One region of the Lentilactobacillus terminaliae genome, then DNA from elsewhere that is predicted to be linked to it. Evidence: predicted binding sites of a transcription regulator. Region 1 holds the regulator's gene; each other region holds the start of a gene.
The links. Region 1 encodes Rex, which represses fermentation and respiration genes when NADH is low (regulators of the CRP and FNR family bind a similar motif). Its sites were predicted from a motif close to TTGTGAANTANTTCACAA; they were not measured.
Positions count from the first base shown of each region.

Region 2: O0236_RS08340 (zinc-dependent alcohol dehydrogenase family protein) is a predicted target of Rex. The motif match lies at 1,811-1,828, and genes of this name have one in related genera.
Region 3: pdhA (pyruvate dehydrogenase (acetyl-transferring) E1 component subunit alpha) is a predicted target of Rex. The motif match lies at 1,633-1,650, and genes of this name have one in related genera.
Region 4: adhP (alcohol dehydrogenase AdhP) is a predicted target of Rex. The motif match lies at 2,840-2,857, and genes of this name have one in related genera.

Region 1 covers NZ_CP168151.1:772,896-777,589, reverse strand. The annotation lists gene groL (chaperonin GroEL) at 1-1,498, opposite strand, end outside; gene groES (co-chaperone GroES) at 1,544-1,828, opposite strand; gene O0236_RS03880 (redox-sensing transcriptional repressor Rex) at 2,004-2,636, opposite strand; gene abc-f (ribosomal protection-like ABC-F family protein) at 2,809-4,694, shown strand, end outside.
Region 2 covers NZ_CP168151.1:1,564,510-1,569,203, reverse strand. The annotation lists gene O0236_RS08350 (MetQ/NlpA family ABC transporter substrate-binding protein) at 1-504, shown strand, start outside; gene O0236_RS08345 (iron-containing alcohol dehydrogenase) at 573-1,760, shown strand; gene O0236_RS08340 (zinc-dependent alcohol dehydrogenase family protein) at 2,047-3,054, shown strand; gene O0236_RS08335 (fructose permease) at 3,069-3,821, shown strand; gene O0236_RS08330 (VOC family protein) at 3,833-4,225, shown strand; gene O0236_RS08325 (acryloyl-CoA reductase) at 4,360-4,694, shown strand, end outside.
Region 3 covers NZ_CP168151.1:1,486,535-1,491,228, reverse strand. The annotation lists gene rnjA (ribonuclease J1) at 1-23, opposite strand, end outside; gene O0236_RS07870 (DNA-directed RNA polymerase subunit epsilon) at 23-241, opposite strand; gene O0236_RS07865 (hypothetical protein) at 447-920, shown strand; gene def (peptide deformylase) at 986-1,546, opposite strand; gene pdhA (pyruvate dehydrogenase (acetyl-transferring) E1 component subunit alpha) at 1,835-2,956, shown strand; gene O0236_RS07850 (alpha-ketoacid dehydrogenase subunit beta) at 2,959-3,936, shown strand; gene O0236_RS07845 (2-oxo acid dehydrogenase subunit E2) at 3,965-4,694, shown strand, end outside.
Region 4 covers NZ_CP168151.1:949,842-954,535, forward strand. The annotation lists gene O0236_RS04740 (nucleotidyltransferase) at 1-712, shown strand, start outside; gene O0236_RS04745 (DUF177 domain-containing protein) at 794-1,354, shown strand; gene rpmF (50S ribosomal protein L32) at 1,409-1,579, shown strand; gene adhP (alcohol dehydrogenase AdhP) at 1,755-2,771, opposite strand; gene O0236_RS04760 (response regulator transcription factor) at 2,990-3,676, shown strand; gene O0236_RS04765 (HAMP domain-containing histidine kinase) at 3,673-4,694, shown strand, end outside.

The DNA.
Region 1 (4,694 bases):
CTGAACGAGTAACTTTGGTTGGGTCAACAATTCCGGCAGCAATCATATCTTCGAACTTATCTTCTGCGGCATTGTATCCAATTCCTTGTTTTTCATTCTTAAGTTTTTCAACAATTACTGAGCCTTCGATTCCGGCATTTTCAGCAATTTGACGAACAGGTTCTTCAAGTGCACGACGAACGATCTTAACACCAGTTGCTTCGTCTCCTGAAGCTTCAACGTTATTGATACTTTCCATAACGTTGATCAATGCAGTACCACCACCAGGAACGAATCCTTCTTCAACAGCGGCACGAGTTGCATTAAGAGCATCTTCGATTCTGTACTTGCGTTCTTTTAATTCAGTTTCAGTAGCAGCACCGACACGAACAACGGCAACCCCACCAGATAACTTAGCAAGACGTTCCTTTAACTTATCACGGTCAAAGTCAGATGTAGTAGTTTCAATTTGGTTCTTGATTTCTTCGATTCGAGCGTTGATTTGATCCTTAGCGCCTGAACCTTCAACAATCATAGTTGAGTCCTTAGTTACATTGATCTTACCAGCTTGACCAAGTTGATCAATAGTAGTGTCCTTAAGGTTCAAACCAAGATCATCAGTAATAACTGTAGCTCCAGTCAAAATAGCGATATCTTGTAGTTGATCCTTACGACGATCACCAAAACCAGGTGCCTTAACAGCAACAACGTTGAATGTTCCTCTCATCTTGTTAAGAACTAATGTAGGAAGAGCTTCACCACCAATATCATCAGCGATGATAAGAAGTGAACGGCCTTGTTCAACGATTGATTGAAGCAATGGAAGAATATCTTGAATGTTAGTAACCTTTTTATCAGTAACTAAAACGTATGGATTATCTAAATCTGCTTCCATCTTTTCGTTATCAGTAACCATGTATTGTGATAAGTAACCACGGTCGAATTGCATACCTTCAACAACATCAAGGCTAGTATCAACACCACGTGACTCTTCAATAGTAATAACACCATCGTTACCAACTTTTTCCATAGCGTCGGCAATTAACTTACCAACTTCTGCGTCAGCTGAAGAGATTGATGCGATTTGTGCAATATCATCTTTAGTTTCAACATCATGTGACATGTTGTGAAGTGCTTCAACAGCGGCTTTAGTAGCCTTTTCAATTCCGCGACGGATACCAACTGGATTAGCACCGGCAGTAACGTTCTTCATACCTTCATTAACGATTGCTTGAGTCAAAACAGTGGCAGTGGTTGTACCATCACCAGCGATATCATTAGTCTTTGAAGCAACTTCAGAAACTAACTTTGCACCCATGTTTTCGAAATGATCTGGTAATTCAATTGACTTAGCGATAGTTACACCATCATTAGTAATTGTTGGGTTACCAGCAGTTTGTTCCAAAACAACGTTGCGTCCCTTAGGACCAATAGTAGTCTTTACAGTATTTGCTAACTTGTCGACACCGGCAAGCATCTTTGTTCTAGCATCTTCAGAGAACTTAATTTCTTTTGCCATATCTTAAATTCACCTCATGAAATATTTTTTTAATTTTTTACGGAACTATTCAACGATAGCAACAATATCTTTTTCATGTAAAACTAAATAGGAGTTGTCGCCGTCTTCAACCTCAGTACCTGCATATTTATCGAACATTACTTCGTCCCCAGCTTTAACGATTGGGGCAACAGTATTACCGTTGTCCAAAACTCGACCAGAGCCAACAGCAACAACCTTACCAGTTTGAGGCTTTTCTTTTGCGTTACTTGCTAACACAATTCCACCAACTGTTTTTTCTTCTTCTTCTTGCGTTTCAATGATAACGCGATCTCCTAATGGTTTTAACACGTTAGTCCCTCCATAAATAGTTATTTTTAGCAACGTTAGCACTCCTTTGTCAGAAGTGCTAATCACTGACATTAATAATATTATTATCCGCTCTAAAATGCAACCCTCAACACCAAAAAATCTTCATAAATGAATACAAAAAAAGCCCCAGCGGTAAATTCGCTCGGGCTAAAAATTATTTGCTGAAGTTTTCAATGAAGTAAATTAATGTTTGTAATTCATTAGTTAAATCGACATTTTGAACAAGCACTTGGTCTGGAACTGAAATTCTAATTGGTGTGAAATTAAGAATCCCGCGAACTCCTCCGGCTACTGCTTGATCAGCAACCCCTTGTGCGTAATCAGATGGTACGGTTAAAATAATCACCTGAATTTGTTGTTCTTGCAATTGATCAGCTAAATCACTAACTGGGTAAACTGGAACCCCATCTTGGATGGTATTTACGATATCATCCTTTGAATCAAAAGCTGCGGAAATTCTAACATTACCATCCTTGTGAAAATTAAAGTTCAATAAGGCATGGCCTAAATTACCAACCCCAACTAATCCAACATTAGTCAGATGTTCTTGATTTAGAATTTGTTTAAAAAAGCTAAGTAAGCTATCAACATCATAGCCATAGCCCCGTTTACCTAATGCTCCAAAATAAGAAAAATCACGTCGAATAGTTGCTGAGTCAACCTGAACAGCGTCAGCAAGTTCCGTTGAAGAAATTCTTTCTTTTCCTGTATCATGGAGAATATTTAAATAACGGTAATATATTGGTAATCGCTTAGCGGTTGCCTTGGGAATGCTTTCAGCCGTCACGAATAACTCCTCCTTACATCTATTGATTGTTAAAAAACTTTGTGAAACTCACTTCTTTAATTATTCTACCATAGTATTACCGCTTGTGAAAATAAATTCAAATATTAATTGCACTTTTTCCGAAAATCTTGATATGTGTTAGAATATTAGTACTCAGAAAGGTGGATGCCGCATGATTATTTTGCAGGTCCAAGACATTGCAAAACGTTTTAATGGCGAGAATATTTTTTCCGGAGTTAACTTAAATATCCAGGAAAAAAGTCGAATTGCCCTTGTTGGCCAAAATGGTGCCGGCAAGTCAACGTTAGTAAAAATTATTATGGGAGAAATGGCCGCAGACGAAGGCCAAATCTCTGAGAAGAAAAACTTAACTATCGGTTATCTAGCTCAAGATACTGGATTAGATTCAAATAAAACAATTTATGATGAAATGGAATCTGTTTTTGATTCTTTAAAAGAAACCGAAAGCAAAATTCACAAATTAGAAGTGCAAATAAGTCAAGACAACTCAACAATGAGTGAAGAAGAGTTTGCTGAGATATCAAAAACCTATGACAATTTGAGAGCTGACTTCGAATCAAACGGTGGTTACGTGTACGAAGCCGAAATTCGAGGTGTTCTCCACGGGTTCGGCTTTGGTGAAGCAGACTACGACCACCCCATCAACGAATTATCAGGAGGTCAAAAAACTCAACTGGCACTTGCAAAACTATTGTTAGAGAAACCTGACCTACTGATTTTAGATGAACCTACAAACCATTTGGATGTTGAAACTATCACTTGGTTGGAAGGCTACATCAAAAATTATGCTGGATCATTGCTGATTATTTCTCATGATAGATATTTTCTCGACCAAATCGTTAATGAAGTTTATGAAATGGCGCATAAAACCCTTACTCATTATCAAGGTAATTACACTGATTTCATAAATCAAAAAGAACTGCGCAATACGACCAGGATGCGCGAATATGAGAAGCAACAAGCTAAAATTGCCAAGCTTCAAGAATTCGTTGACAAAAACATCGTGCGAGCTTCAACTACTAAACAAGCTCAGGCCCGCAGAAAACAGCTAGAAAAAATGGATGTGATCGAAAAACCAGTAGATTACACAAAAGTAGCCCGCTTTTTATTTACCACTAATAAAAAAAGTGGTGAGAATGTTTTGAAGGTATCAGACGCCGCTATCGGATATGACCATATATTAAGCGAACCGGTTAACTTAGAAGTCAAAAGACACCAGGCAATTGCCATAGTTGGTCCTAACGGCGTTGGTAAGTCCACTCTACTTAAAAGTATCTTAGGAAAAATTCCTTTAATCAAAGGAACGATTAGTTTTGGAACCGGCGTTGATACTGGATATTATGATCAGGAACAGCAAAGTCTGCACAAAAATAAAAAGGTTCTCAATGAATTATGGGACGATCATCCAACTGTTAACGAAAGTGATATCCGCGGTATCCTAGGTAGTTTTCTCTTTTCAGGTGATGACGTCGACAAGTTAGTCGCGGACTTATCTGGTGGTGAAAAAGCTCGGTTACTATTAACTAAATTAGCTATGCAACACAATAACTTCTTAATTCTCGATGAACCAACTAATCACTTGGACATTGACAGCCGAGAAGTGCTTGAACGTGCCTTGAGAGACTTTGAAGGCACCATCTTATTCGTTTCACATGATAGATACTTTATTAACCAGTTGGCTACTGCAACAGTCGAAATATCTGCCACTGGTAGTAATGCTTACCTTGGTAATTACGACTATTATGTTGATAAAAAAGCTGAACAATTGGCTTACAAGGAGCGAGAAGAATCACAAAATGCACCTACTCAATCTGCTCCTCAAGCCGTCAGCTCTGATAAACAATATTATCAAAACAACAAAGAGGCCCAAAAACAAGTTCGTAAGCTGACTCGAGAAGTTGCCGCATTAGAAGAACAATTAGATACTTTGACAATTCAAAAAGATGACGTCGAATCTCAAATGACCCTGCCAGAAAATTTCAACGATGTTCAAAAATCGGCTGATTTGCAAAATCAGCTCAACAATATCAATGAACA
Region 2 (4,694 bases), 790 kb from region 1:
TTAGGAATTTATTCAAATAAATATAAAAACGTGAAAGATATTCCTAATGGAACTACCGTAGCCATTGTCAATAATCCCGCTAACACATCTAGGGATTTACTACTTCTTCAAAGTGCGGGTTTGTTGAAATTAAAGCCTGGATTTAATGCATTAGGAGACACTAGAGATATTGCTTCTAATCCGCGTCATTTAAAGTTTGATGAAATTGATGACACTACTGGTCCTCGAGTATTGAAAAGCGTTCCGGTGGTCTTGATCTCAAACAAAGTGGCCTTAGAAGGTAATTTGAATGTGCTAAAGGATTCAATTTTTCATGAACAAGTCAACGACAGTACTAAGGACAATATCAACGTCTTGGCAACTGCTAAGAAAAATGCGAATAATGACAAATACAAAAAGTTGATTAATTTATATCATGAACCAGCAATCCAAAAATACATCAAGGCAAAGTACGACGGCACGAAAGTAGAAGTTAAGAAACCACTTAGTTATCTGAATAAATAAAGCATTAAATGGTCGTTTTTCACTTCATTTCGGTATAAAATGGAATCTTGAAATGGAGGGTTTATTCGATGGAAAATTTTAGCTTTAAAAATCCAACTGATATCAGATTCGGTAAGGATCGAATTGATAGTGAACTACGTGATGTGATCATAAGTTTTGGTAAGAATGTCTTACTAGTATATGGTGGACAATCAGTGAAACGGTCAGGACTATATGACCGAGTAATTAAGGCATTAGATGGACTAAATATCATTGAGTTACCTGGGATTGAACCTAATCCAAAGATTGATTCAGTTCGCAAGGGACAACAATTAGTTAAGGATAACAACATTGATGTTATTTTAGCTGTTGGTGGTGGTTCAGTAATTGATGCAAGTAAGGTTATTGGTTCTGCTAGATATTACGAAGGCGATCCTTGGGATCTAGTTCTTGATTCTGCTAAACGTATGACCTTAAATCAATTACCACTTGTTGACATTTTGACATTATCAGCCACTGGTTCCGAAATGAATCGTGGCTCAGTAATTTCAAATCCAGAAACTCATCAAAAGTTTGGCACTGGTGGTCCTAATACTCCAGCAGTTTCATTCCTTGATCCTAGTTTGACATTCACTGTGCCAACCAGACAAACTGCTGCTGGATCAATGGATATTATGAGTCATTTGATTGAGCAATATTTTGATCGTTCAATTAATAATGATGTTTCTAAAGGTTTGATTGAAGGTTTGATGCGTTCAGTAATTAAGTGGGCTCCCGTTGCAATTAAAGAGCCTGATAACTATGATGCTCGTGCTAACTTGATGTGGAATGCTACTATGGCTTTAAATGGAATTGTTGGTTTGGGTGACGTTAATAACTGGACTGTCCATCCAATGGAACATGAACTATCAGCATACTATGATATTACTCATGGTGTTGGTTTAGGAATTTTGACACCTCGTTGGTTAAAGGCAGTTCAAAAGGATCCTTCAACTCATGAATTACTTGCTAGATTTGCTAAAAACGTTTGGGGAATTAATAACTCAGACGAAGATGAAGCAGGTAGTGAAGCAATTAAAGAAACCTATAACTGGATAAGTTCTCTAGGATTTGAAATGACATTGCCTGAAGTAGGTATTAAAGACGAAACCAACTTTGATGCAATGGCTGAAAGTGCTGTAACCACAGGCGATCTTAGTAAAAATGGTTATATCAAATTGACACCAGAAGATGTTAAAAATATCTATCGTGATTCAATGACTCCAGAAAATTTTTAAATTAATTTTTTAAAAGCTCGTTATCGTTATGATAACGGGCTTTTTTTGAATTTATAAAAAAATCACAATCTTAATTATTATTCTAGAGCTAAAATACTCGAAAACGGGACATAATATAGATGTTTTAAATCATTTTGGTAATCAATAAAGCATTTAAATTAGTAAGACAACCGTTTGCACAAATTTGAAGTTGGTGTTACGATGTTGACGTTGAATTGAACGAGATAGTTCGCTATCACTTGCTCACTATTTCTCATACTGTCTAAACATCGGAGGATTTATAATTATGAAAGCACTTGTATTAGAAGGCGTAGAAAAACTTGAAATTGAAGACATTAAGCCCCAAGAACTAAAACCAAACGAAGTACTGATCAATACTGCATATGCAGGTATTTGTGGTACTGATCACGCATTGTATGCTGGATTACCAGGTTCAGCGGATGCTGTGCCACCTATTGTGTTAGGTCATGAAAATTCAGGGGTAGTTGCTGAAGTTGGTTCAGAAATCACTGACTTAAAAGTTGGCGACCGTGTATCAGTTGACCCTAACATTTACTGCGGCCAGTGCGAATTTTGTTTAACCGATCGTCCAGAATTATGTAACAATCTTTCCGCTATTGGAGTTACAAGAAACGGTGGTTTGGAACAACAGTTTACTGCACCAGCTTCAGTAGTTTATCCAGTTCCTGATAATGTTTCGCTAAAAGCAGCTGCCACTGTTGAACCCATCTCATGTGCCATTCATGGTGTTAAATTGCTTAAAGTAACTCCATATCAAAAGGCACTAGTCATTGGTGATGGATTCATGGGTCAGATTTTTGCCCAAGTTTTACAAGCATACGGTATTCACCAAGTCGACTTGGCTGGTAGAAGCGATGCTAAACTTGCAAACAATAAAGAACATTTTGGCGTTACTAACACTTTTAATACCGAAAAAGATCAAATTCCAGCTGACTACGATGTAGTTATTGAGGCCGTTGGTTTACCATCAACTCAAGAACAAGCAATCGCCGCTACTAAGAAGGGTGCTCAAGTATTGATGTTTGGTGTTGGTAAGCCTACACAAAAATTCACTATGAACACATATGAAATTTTCCAAAAACAATTGACTATCCAAGGTTCATTCATTAATCCTTACTCATTCAAAGACTCACTTGCATTACTTTCAAGTGGAAAATTGAACGTTGAAGACTTGATCAGCCATGTTCTGAAGCTTGAAGAAGTTGAGGACTTTGTACAAGGCAAGATCAGTAATGTAAGTAAGGCCGTTGTTAAAGTCGGTAATCAAGATTAAGACAGGTGATAAAAATGAATGAAGTTCATTCGAGCATTGAAAATCCGAAGACTTTATCGCCTTCGATGGCAACATTTTACTTTATCATATCGCTAATAATTAATTCTGCGGGGAATGTTTTAACCTTAGTAACTAGTGCTAAGATTCACCCATCATTTTTGGGATCGGCATATTGGACTGCTGCTGAGGCAAACTTAGGAACCGCACTTCATTGGAATTTGTTCTGGGCGTTCTTGATTTTAGGAATGTTGATTTCTTTGTTAAACGCCGTTCTGGTTGGTAAATTTAACTTGAAGAGGATTCTTGGAAACTTGATTTTTATGGTGCCATTTTCAGCAATGATCCAAATTTTCGAAGATTTCTTTCTTGGCAAATACCCTGTGTTTAGTGGGTTACCAGATGCTAATACGCCATTAATGATTGGCTTCTATGTCTTTCTAAATTTCTTTGGAGTAGCGTTGATTGGAACTGCAATTTCAATTTATCAACGAGTTAATTTTGTTTTACATCCCGCTGATGATTTAATGCAGATTTTGCGATTCAAATATTTTAATGGTAATGCTGCAATTGCGATGTGGGTTTCATATATTCCACCAACAATTATGGCAATCTTGGCAATTATCATTACTCGTCAATTTACTAACTTTGGTTTGGGAACCATCTTCGCATTTCTTTGCCAAGGAGCCGTAACTGGCTGGGCAGATAAACGAATCTTTAGAGGATTGAAGCACCAAAAGTTAGATGTTGGTAAAAAAGTAACGGAATAGGAGACCTAACAATGAGCCTAAATGATTACATTACTGGAGTTCAACATATTGGAATTCCAGCTAAAGATTTGGATGAAACAATCGCTTTTTATGAAAAGCTAGGATTCGAAAAAGCTGGTGATTTTCCGAACGGAGATAATCGCTGTGCCTTTATGAGATTAGGAAATTTAACTATTGAAACTTATAACGGTGAAATTACTGAAGTTCGGGATGAAGGATCAATCAGTCATATTTCAATCAATACGACTGATGTTGAAAAAGCCTTTGATGAGGCCCACAAATTAGGACTAAACGTTATTGACAGTGAGATTCAGTCAATCCCATCGTTTTGGGATAATGGGATTCGCTTCTTCAACGTTTTGGGACCCAATAATGAAAAATTGGAATTCTGCCAAATTTTATAATTCCATATCAAAAGGTCGTTCAACAATTTAATGTTGAACGACCTTTTTTGTTTTTCGATAAGTAAAATAAGTAAATCATAATTCTACAAAATGACATCAAAATAAGGTATCCTGCAATTAGGTGGTGATAAATAATGGACAAGTTTAATGCAATTGTAATTCGTGAAAATAATGACCAATTAAGTTTCCAAAGAGAGATGATCGATCTCTCAATGCTTTCCGAAGGTAATGTAATTGTTCGAGTTAACTACTCGTCACTAAACTATAAAGATATGTTGGCCTTTCAACCAAACGGAGGCGTAATCCGTAGTTACCCGATGATTCCAGGAGTTGATTTTAGTGGTGAAGTCGTCCAATCAGACGATCCTAATTTTGTTCCTGGCGACGAAGTTTTACTGACTGGGTATGATGTTGGAGTTACTCATACAGGTGGGTTTGCGGAGTATGCTCGAGTCCCAGGAAAATGGTT
Region 3 (4,694 bases), 710 kb from region 1:
TTTTTGACGTTTAGTTTTTTCATTATTTATTGAACTCCGTTAATTTAAATTCGGGATTTTCTTGTTCGTATTCTAAGTGTTTACCTGTCAATGGTTCGATGAATTCGATGTTGTAATTAGTGTTGTCTTCAACTAATTGACGGGCTGTTACTTCAGTATCAGCTTCAAGGTAAAGACTTTGAGTGTTTTCTCGACTAGGGTTTTCGTTTTCCTGAGGTTGGTATAATACTTTAAAAATCATTAAAAAAGCTCCTTTAAAATTTATTCTGTTTTTTTAAGAAATCAGTGATTCCTTTTCGCACAGGTGGTTGTTTTTGCACAACTAATAATAAGTAGTTTACCATAACTGTAAAAATAAGTATATAAATCTGGATTTCGAGCGTTAATCCAAGTGAGCTCTAAATCGAACGTGGTAAAATAAACGTATGAATTGAGGTGGAATAGTAATGATACTTTTGTTTCAAGTGATTATTGGTTTAATTTTGGCTGTGGTCCTTTACAACCTGATCCATTATTTTTTTGTTACCAGGCCAACTCAAAAACGATTAAAGATAAGTCAAGCAATCGTAGATCAAGCAATCAAGTATGCTTTGCAAAAAATAATGCCTGATGAATCTTCAGAGCAACTTAAATCTCAAGCGATTGCTAATGTTTGGGGGAGGGGCGTTATGGCCTTTGAATATGAACTCCCTCAAAACATAATGCAGTTATCTATATCTGAGTTCAAACAACTTTTGATAAAAGAACTTCACGAATATAGTGCGGATCATCATTTTGATGCGAGTAGTACACCCGAAATTCAATCAATCTTTAGGGTTACTGATATTTGGGAATTAGATGGCAATCTTCATTTTGACGTTGCATTTTTAATCAACCAAACTACTATCGAATATGTAGAAGATTTGAATCGCTTAAAATAAATGAAAATAATATAAAAGCTGTCTTTCTGGAATAACAGAAAGACAGCTTTTTTTTGTAAATTAAATTAATAAATAAAGATCTCGTCATCAGATTTCGAATAAGGATTTTGTTTATCGATGTGATCATAGAAGAGCACACCGTGTAAATGATCGATTTCATGCTGACATACGATTGCTGGGTAATTTTTTAAGCGAATATGATGATCGTTTCCTTCAACATCAGTATATTCCAAAGTGATTCTAGCGGAACGAGGGACATAACCGGGGATGTCTTCATCAACTGATAAACATCCCTCGCCTTCAGTTAAAGCGCCACGTTGAACAGAATTAGAAACGATTACTGGATTAATAATGACATCTTTGAAAACTGGTTCTTCATTTTCATCTTCTGCAGGCACCATTACTGAGGCCATCATTTTTGATTCTCCTACTTGGGGAGCGGCTAGGCCAACTCCTGCACGAAGCCCATATTTTTCACATAGCTCTGGATCTTGACTAACTTCAAGATACTCCATCAAATCATGTGCTAATTGGCGATCTTCATCTGAAAGGGGAAAGTTAACTTTTTGAGCTTGTTTCCGTAATACTGGATCACCATCACGGACAATATCTTTCATAAGAAACAAGATTAAAACCTCCAAAATATAAAATTATCTACAGACTATTCTATCTTAATTTTATAAAAAATACTATCAGCCTTTATGTAATGGGATTGATATTTTTTTCACAAATGATAATTGATGAAAATTTAGTGAAACCCATACATCAATTTTAGAAATCATTTATGAAAAAGTTGATATTATGCGATTGAAAGGGCTTGCAAATTTTCTGAAACAATGCTAAATTTTAGTTGTGGTTGAAACAGATTACTGTGTATCACAAGTCTAGCTTTTTAGGAAAGGAAAGTGTTATATATGGCAGCAAATAACAAGCATATTGTTGACTTTGCAAAAATCAAATCAACAATGAGCGATCCATACAAAAAACCGGTTCAAGTAATCGATGAGAATGGAAAAATAGTTAATCAAGAACTATTTGATACATTCAGCGATGATGAATTAGTTACTTTGATGGAAAAGATGGTTTGGGAACGAACACTCCACGAACAAACAATGAACTTTTCACGTCAAGGTCGCCTTGGTTTTTACGCTCCTACCTACGGGGAAGAAGCTTCGGAAATGGGAATTGCACACGCAATGCAAAAACAAGACTTCTTGTTCCCAGCATACCGTGACTTACCACAATTAATTCAACATGGTGCAACAGTTGAACAAGGATACTTATGGTCCAAGGGACACTATTTAGCAAACCAATATAATCCAGAAGGAACTCGTTCAATGTTCCCGCAAATTATTATTGGTGCTCAATACGTCCAAGCCGCAGGGGCAGCACTTGGAATCAAGAAGAATGGGGAAGAAAATACTGTTTCATATGCCTTCACAGGTGATGGTGGTACCTCTCAAGGTGACTTCTACGAAGGAATTAACTTTGCTAGTGCCTTCCAAGCACCCGCAGTATTCTTTGTACAAAACAATGGTTATGCTATTTCAGTTCCACGTTACAAACAAACTGCAGCTGAAACTTTAGCCCAAAAAGGTGTTGCTTCAGGTGTTCCTTCAACTCAAGTAGATGGAATGGATATCTTAGCAACTTACTTAGTTGCTAAAGAAGCACGTGAATTTGCAGCTGCCGGTAATGGCCCAGTATTAGTTGAAACTTTGACTTACCGTTTCGGTGCCCACAGTTCTGCTGGTGATGATCCAAGTCGTTATCGTACTAAAGAAGAAGAACAACCATGGTTTGATCGTGACCCATTGATTCGTTTGAGAAAAGTTCTTACTGATAAGAAACTTTGGGATCAAGCTAAGGAAGACGAATTAGTTGAACAATACAAGGGTGAATTCAAGGATGCTATGAAGAAAGCTGAAGCAGCACCTGCACAAAAGGTTACTGATTTCTTGAAAACTACTTTTGAAACTCCAACCCCTAATGTTCAACGTGACATTGAAAAATATGAAGCAAAGGAGTCGAAGTAATTATGGCTAAACTAACTTATATTAAAGCAATTACCGAAGGATTAGATCAAGTGTTACAAGACGACCCAAAGACTCTTATTTTCGGTGAAGACGTTGGTAAGAATGGTGGAGTATTTAGAACTACCGATGGACTACAAGCAAAATTTGGTGAAGATCGAGTATTCGATACACCACTTGCTGAATCAGGAATTTTAGGACTTTCAATTGGATTAGCAGCAACTGGCTGGCGTCCAATTCCAGAAATTCAATTCATGGGATTCACTTTTGAAGCAGTCGATTCTATCGTTGGTCAAATGTCTCGTAACCGTTTCAGATTTAACGGTAAGATGTCAATGCCAATTACCATCAGAACTCCATTTGGTGGTGGTACTCATACCGCTGAACTTCACGGTGATTCAATGGAAAACATCTTCACAGGCGTACCTGGACTTAGAGTGGTTACTCCTTCTAATCCATATGATGCTAAAGGTTTGATTATTTCCGCTGTAGAAAACAACGATCCAGTATTATTCATGGAAAACTTGAAACTTTACCGTTCAATGAAGGATGAAATTCCTGAAGGCAAGTACACAGTTCCTTTGGATAAGGCCAACGTTGTTCGTGAAGGAAATGATATTACTATCGTGGCTTACAGTGCTGAAGTTAATGAGGCTCTTAAAGTTGCTGATAAATTAGAAAAAGAAAATATTTCGGTTGAAGTAATTGATCTTCGGTCACTTTCACCAATCGATACTGACACAATTTTTGCATCAGTTGAAAAAACTCATAAGGTCGTGTTAGTTCAAGAAGCCCAAAAGATGGCTGGAGTTGGTGCCCATGTTGCTTCTGAAATTGCAGAAAACAAGATCATGTCATTAGATGCCCCAATCGGTAGAGTGGCTGCACCTGATAGCATCTTCCCATTTGCAATGGCTGAAAACGACTGGCTTCCAAACGCCGATGATATCGAAGAAAAAGTACGGGAAATCTTGAATTACTAATTCTAATTAAGAAAGGAAGTTTGACCCTATGGCTTACAAGTTTAAACTCCCAGAGCTAGGAGAAGGAATGGCCGAAGGTGAAGTTGCCACTTGGCTAGTCAAACCTGGCGATGAAGTCAAAGAAGACGATCCATTAGTTGAAATTCAAAATGATAAATCAGTTTCTGAATTACCTTCACCTGTTGCTGGTACTATCAAAGAAATTCAAAAACAAGAAGGAGAGACTGCTGAAATTGGTGACGTGTTAGTTGTCATCGATGACGGTTCAGCCGATTCTGCAGACGATGATGCTCCAGCAGCTCCTGCCGAAGAAAAACCTGCTGAAGAGCCAGCTACTAGTTCAGCTCCTGCTGAGCCAGCTGCTCCTGAACAAAGCAGTACTATTCCGGTAGCTGCTGATCCAAATAAATTGGTATTAGCAATGCCATCTGTTCGTCAATATGCACGTGACAAAGGTATCGATATTTCAGTTGTTACAGCAACTGGAAATCATGGCCAAGTTACAAAGGCTGATGTAGATGCATTCAATGGTGGGAGTGCTACTCAAGCTGCTCCTGCTGCAAGTTCTTCAGAAGCTGCTACAACAGCAACCGCTGATAAGCCAGCTGCAACTCCAATCCAAGCATACACATCAGCAACACCAGAGTTGGAAACACGTGAAAAGATGTCATTAACTCGTAAAGCAATTGCTAAGCAAATGCGTTTGTCTAAAGACATCGCTCCACATGTTACCTCATTTGATGACGTTGAAGTTACCG
Region 4 (4,694 bases), 180 kb from region 1:
AAAAACAGGGATAAATTTACGTGAACCTAATGACATTTTGGCATTTAGCTATGCAAATGCTAATTTTGATTTAGGAAATCCGTTAAAATTATTGCCAATTCAAAGAATCGACGCTGACCATAACGAACCAGAATTGAGTAAGGGTTCTTTGATCAGCAGTGCTTCTGCAATTAGAAATAGTATTTTCGGAAATTCAACTGAATTTAGTAAATTTGTTCCTGAATCAAGTTTACACATGATCTATAGTGGTTTTAAGTACGACTGGGAACAGTTTTGGCCAATGTTACGTTATGAGCTAGTAAAGACGCCTATCGAAGAATTACAGCGAATTTATCAGATGACTGAGGGTATTGAGCATCGGTTAAAAGATGCAGCCAGAAAGTCTAGATCGTTCACTGATTTTTTGGAGACGGTGAAGACTAAACGATACACGTATACCAGAATTCAAAGGTTATGTGTATATGTATTAGTGCATGCATTCACCGACAACATGTTAGTGGATCCTAGCTATTTGAGACCACTGGCATTTAACGAGCAAGGCCAAAGGTATTTGAATCAAATAAAACACGACACGGAATGGCCTATTATTACCAAAGTAACCGATGAAGTGGTCGATGAGTTTGTAGGTTTAGACTATCGATCATCAATGATGCAAGAGTTGGTTAGTGGTGAAGCACAAGACATTCATCGACATCCATTTATGGAGATATAAATGCGGTTGCTATCAAGGAATTAGCCTTGACAAGGTATTTTGATGCCGGTATAATAAGTCGTGTTGCATTGGAGGAATAACATGGAAATGTTTTTTAGGGAACTTCAAAAGTATCCCGAAAATGCACCTTTTAAATTTGAAGAAACTCTTGATATAAAAAAAGAGCTTCTTGATAGGTATGCTGATCAAGTAATTGATGCAGATAAGTTTACCGTTTCTGGAACAGCTTATGCTGATTTAGGAGACGTAATTGTGAATTATCACGTTACTGGTAATCTTGTGGTGCCATCATCCAGATCATTAATGCCTGTCAATCTGCCTATGGAATTCGACGTTGAAGAATTTTACGTCCCATCTAAGGCCGCTGAGTCTCGGTACCCTAAAGATGCAGTTGTCTTCGTTCTTGATGAGGATGCAAAAGTTGAAATCACTGATTCAGTAATTGATAACGTCATATTAAATATTCCAATGCAGGTTCTTGCTGAATCTGAAATCGACGGAGAAGACGATATGCCCAGCGGAAACGACTGGGAAGTTATGACCGCCGATGATTTCGACAAGAACAAGGCAGAGTTAGAAACTGTTGATCCACGTTTAGCTAAACTAAAGGATTTATTCCCTGAGGATAATCAAGAAGATTAGTTAGGCATTAATAATTTCACTAGTGGATATTTTAAAGTAGAGGAGGGATTTTTAATGGCTACACCAGCACGTAGAACCTCTAAGGCGAAAAAAGGTATGCGCCGTGGTCACATCAAGTTACAAACACCAAATCTTAGTTTTGATCCTAAGACTGGCGAGTACAGAATGCCACACCACGTGTCACCATCAGGCTACTACAATGGCCGTAAGGTTATCGACAAGTAATTGTCTTTAAACTATTAAGAACGCCATGGATTCTTAACGGTTTGTTAAAACGCTCTAAGCAAATGCTTAGGGCGTTTTATTATGGAGTGGAGTAATCTGAGAGATTAGATAAAAAAGAACTAACGAATAGTTATGCTATTCGTTAGTTCGATTATTAAAGGATTAAACTGTAAGATTATTTAGTAAAGTCAACAACCATACGACCAACAATTTTTCCGGCTTTCATTTCGTCAATGATATCATTGATTTCTTCAAGCTTTCTAGTGTGAACGATAGGTTTAACTTTACCTTCAGCACCGAATTGGAAAGTTTCAGCTAAGTCTTGACGAGTACCAACAAGTGAACCAGCAACTTGGATACCATCTAAAACAGTCTTGTCGATGTTAAGAGCCATGTCACCTTTAGGAAGGGCAACGGCAACTAATTTACCATCTGGACGAAGAGCGTTAACTGAAGTAGTGAAAGCAGCAGCGTTAACGGCAGTAACTTGGGCGTTGTGAACACCACCAACTTTTGCTTGAATTTGTTCAGCAACATCTGGATCATGACGGTCAATACCAATTTCAGCACCATTGTCTTTAGCAGCTTGTAACTTTTGTTCGTTACCATCAACTGCAACAACGTGAGCACCAAAAACATTGTGAGCAAATTGTACGGCAAGGTTACCAAGACCACCGGCACCAACAACTTCAACCCATTGACCTGGGCGAGTGTCACCAACTTTTAATGCTTTGTACATAGTAACGCCGGCACAAGTTAATGATGTTGCTTCGATGGGGTCAAGTTCTTCAGGAACCTTAACGGCATAGTTAGCATCAACGATTACTTCTTCTGCCATGGCACCATCAACAGTGAAACCAGAGTTTTTAACGTTACGGCAAAGAGTTTCACGACCAGTGTTACAGAATTCACAATGACCACAGCCCTTGAAGAACCAAGCGATTGATACTCGGTCACCAATCTTTAAGTTGTCAACATCGTCAGCAACTTGAATGACTCTACCAACACCTTCGTGACCGATGATTCTTCCTGGAACTGCACCAAAGTCTCCGGCAGCAACGTGGAGGTCTGTGTGACAAAGACCACAATATTCCACTTTAACTAAAGCTTCACCATGTTCGATTGGGCGAAGAGTAACATCTTTAATGTCAACGTATCCGTCAACAGAATCGCGTACAACAGCTGCTTTCATATAATACCATCCTTTTGAAATTTATTTTCTTAAACAAAGTTAATTATAAATCAAACAAGTCTTTTATCAAGTGAAAAAAGACACAAATTGATGAAAAATGAAAATTATTTCCATATATACCTTAAATGAGAAAATATCTCTTATTTCACTTAAGTATGTTAGAATTAGAATAATATTTAAAAAGAACCTTAATTAGGATTACGTAGGAGAATTGTAAAATGAGTCGAGTTTTAATAATTGAAGATGAAAAAAATCTTTCCCGGTTTGTCGAGCTTGAGCTACAGCATGAGGGTTATGAAACCCAAGTAGAGCTAGACGGTCGCAAGGGATTAGATGCTGCATTAAATGATAATTTTGACGTAATTTTACTAGATTTGATGCTTCCTGAACTTAATGGTATGGAAGTTGCTCGTAGATTACGAGAAAAGAAAAATACGCCAATTATAATGATGACCGCAAGGGATTCTGTGATCGATCGAGTATCAGGATTTGATCATGGAGCAGATGACTATATTGTTAAACCATTTGCAATCGAAGAATTATTGGCAAGAATTCGGGCATTGTTGAGACGAATTCAAATCGAAAACGATCAACAAAAGGGCAACAAGAAGACAGTTGTCTTTAAGGATTTGACTATCGAAAAAGAGAGCCGAATCGTTCGTCGTGGCGATGAAGTTATCAACTTAACCAAGCGTGAGTATGAATTGTTGTTGGCATTGATGGAAAATGTTGACGTTGTTTTAGCTAGAGATGTGTTATTAACCAAAGTCTGGGGTTATGATTCTGAAGTTGAAACTAACGTCGTTGATGTCTACATCAGATACTTACGAAACAAGATTGACCGTCCTGGTGAGAATAGTTACATTCAAACTGTTAGAGGTACGGGTTACGTGATGCGCTCATGAGCGAAGAAATTAGTCCCAAAAAAAGAAGGATCTCTTTAACATTTAAGTGGTCCTTTTTTACATCTATTGGTGTATTTGTGATTGTCTTAGTATTTTCAATGTTGATTTTTAATCGGTTCACTAATGTTTTAGTCCAACAAGAAAGAGGCTATATTAATGACACCTTGATGACTGTCTCGGGTCGGCTGGCCAATTTTGATTCACCGATTACTAAAAACAACGTTAATTCAGTTTTGAGACCAGACATCGATAATGAAAATAATAACAATGTACCAATTGATAAACAGACGCACCAAAGCATTTACTCTGATTCTCTGATTATTAATCTATCAAGAGACAGTATGGTCGTGAATGTTTACAACAATGATAAGCAATTATTGTTTGAATCTAGAGAATCTAACTTTAAGTTAAGGCCAGCTAATTCCAAAAAAATCTCCATTTCCAGTGTCGATGGCAAAGAAATGTTGATTGGTAGAATGCCAGTCTTATCCAAAAGAAATGGCTCCTTGGTTGGTTACATTCAGGTGGTCGACACCTTGGCTAATTACCATCAAACCGTCAGAAAATTATTGGCGATCATGGGTATCTTATTAATTTTGGCAGTGTTGATTTCGGTAGTGGTTGCATATGTTCTTGCTACAGAACTCTTAAAGCCCATGAAGGAAATCCAAAAGACCATATCTGAAATCAAAGAAAATCCTGATTCAGATGAACGGGTTCCTGAATTACAGACTAATGATGAAATCTCTGATTTAGGTAACTTATTTAATGGTATGTTAGATCAAACGCAACGCTATATGAACCAACAAAGTCAATTCGTTGAGGATGTTTCTCATGAGTTAAGAACTCCAGTAGCTGTCATTCAAGGCCACATGGAAATGCTGCTTAGATGGGGTAAGGATGATCCTCAAGTCCTAGATGAGTCCTTGAAGGCGTCCTTACAAGAAACCAAGCGGATGCAGAGTTTGGTTGCAGAAATGCTCGATCTTTCCAGAGCCGAGCAAATTGAAATCAATTA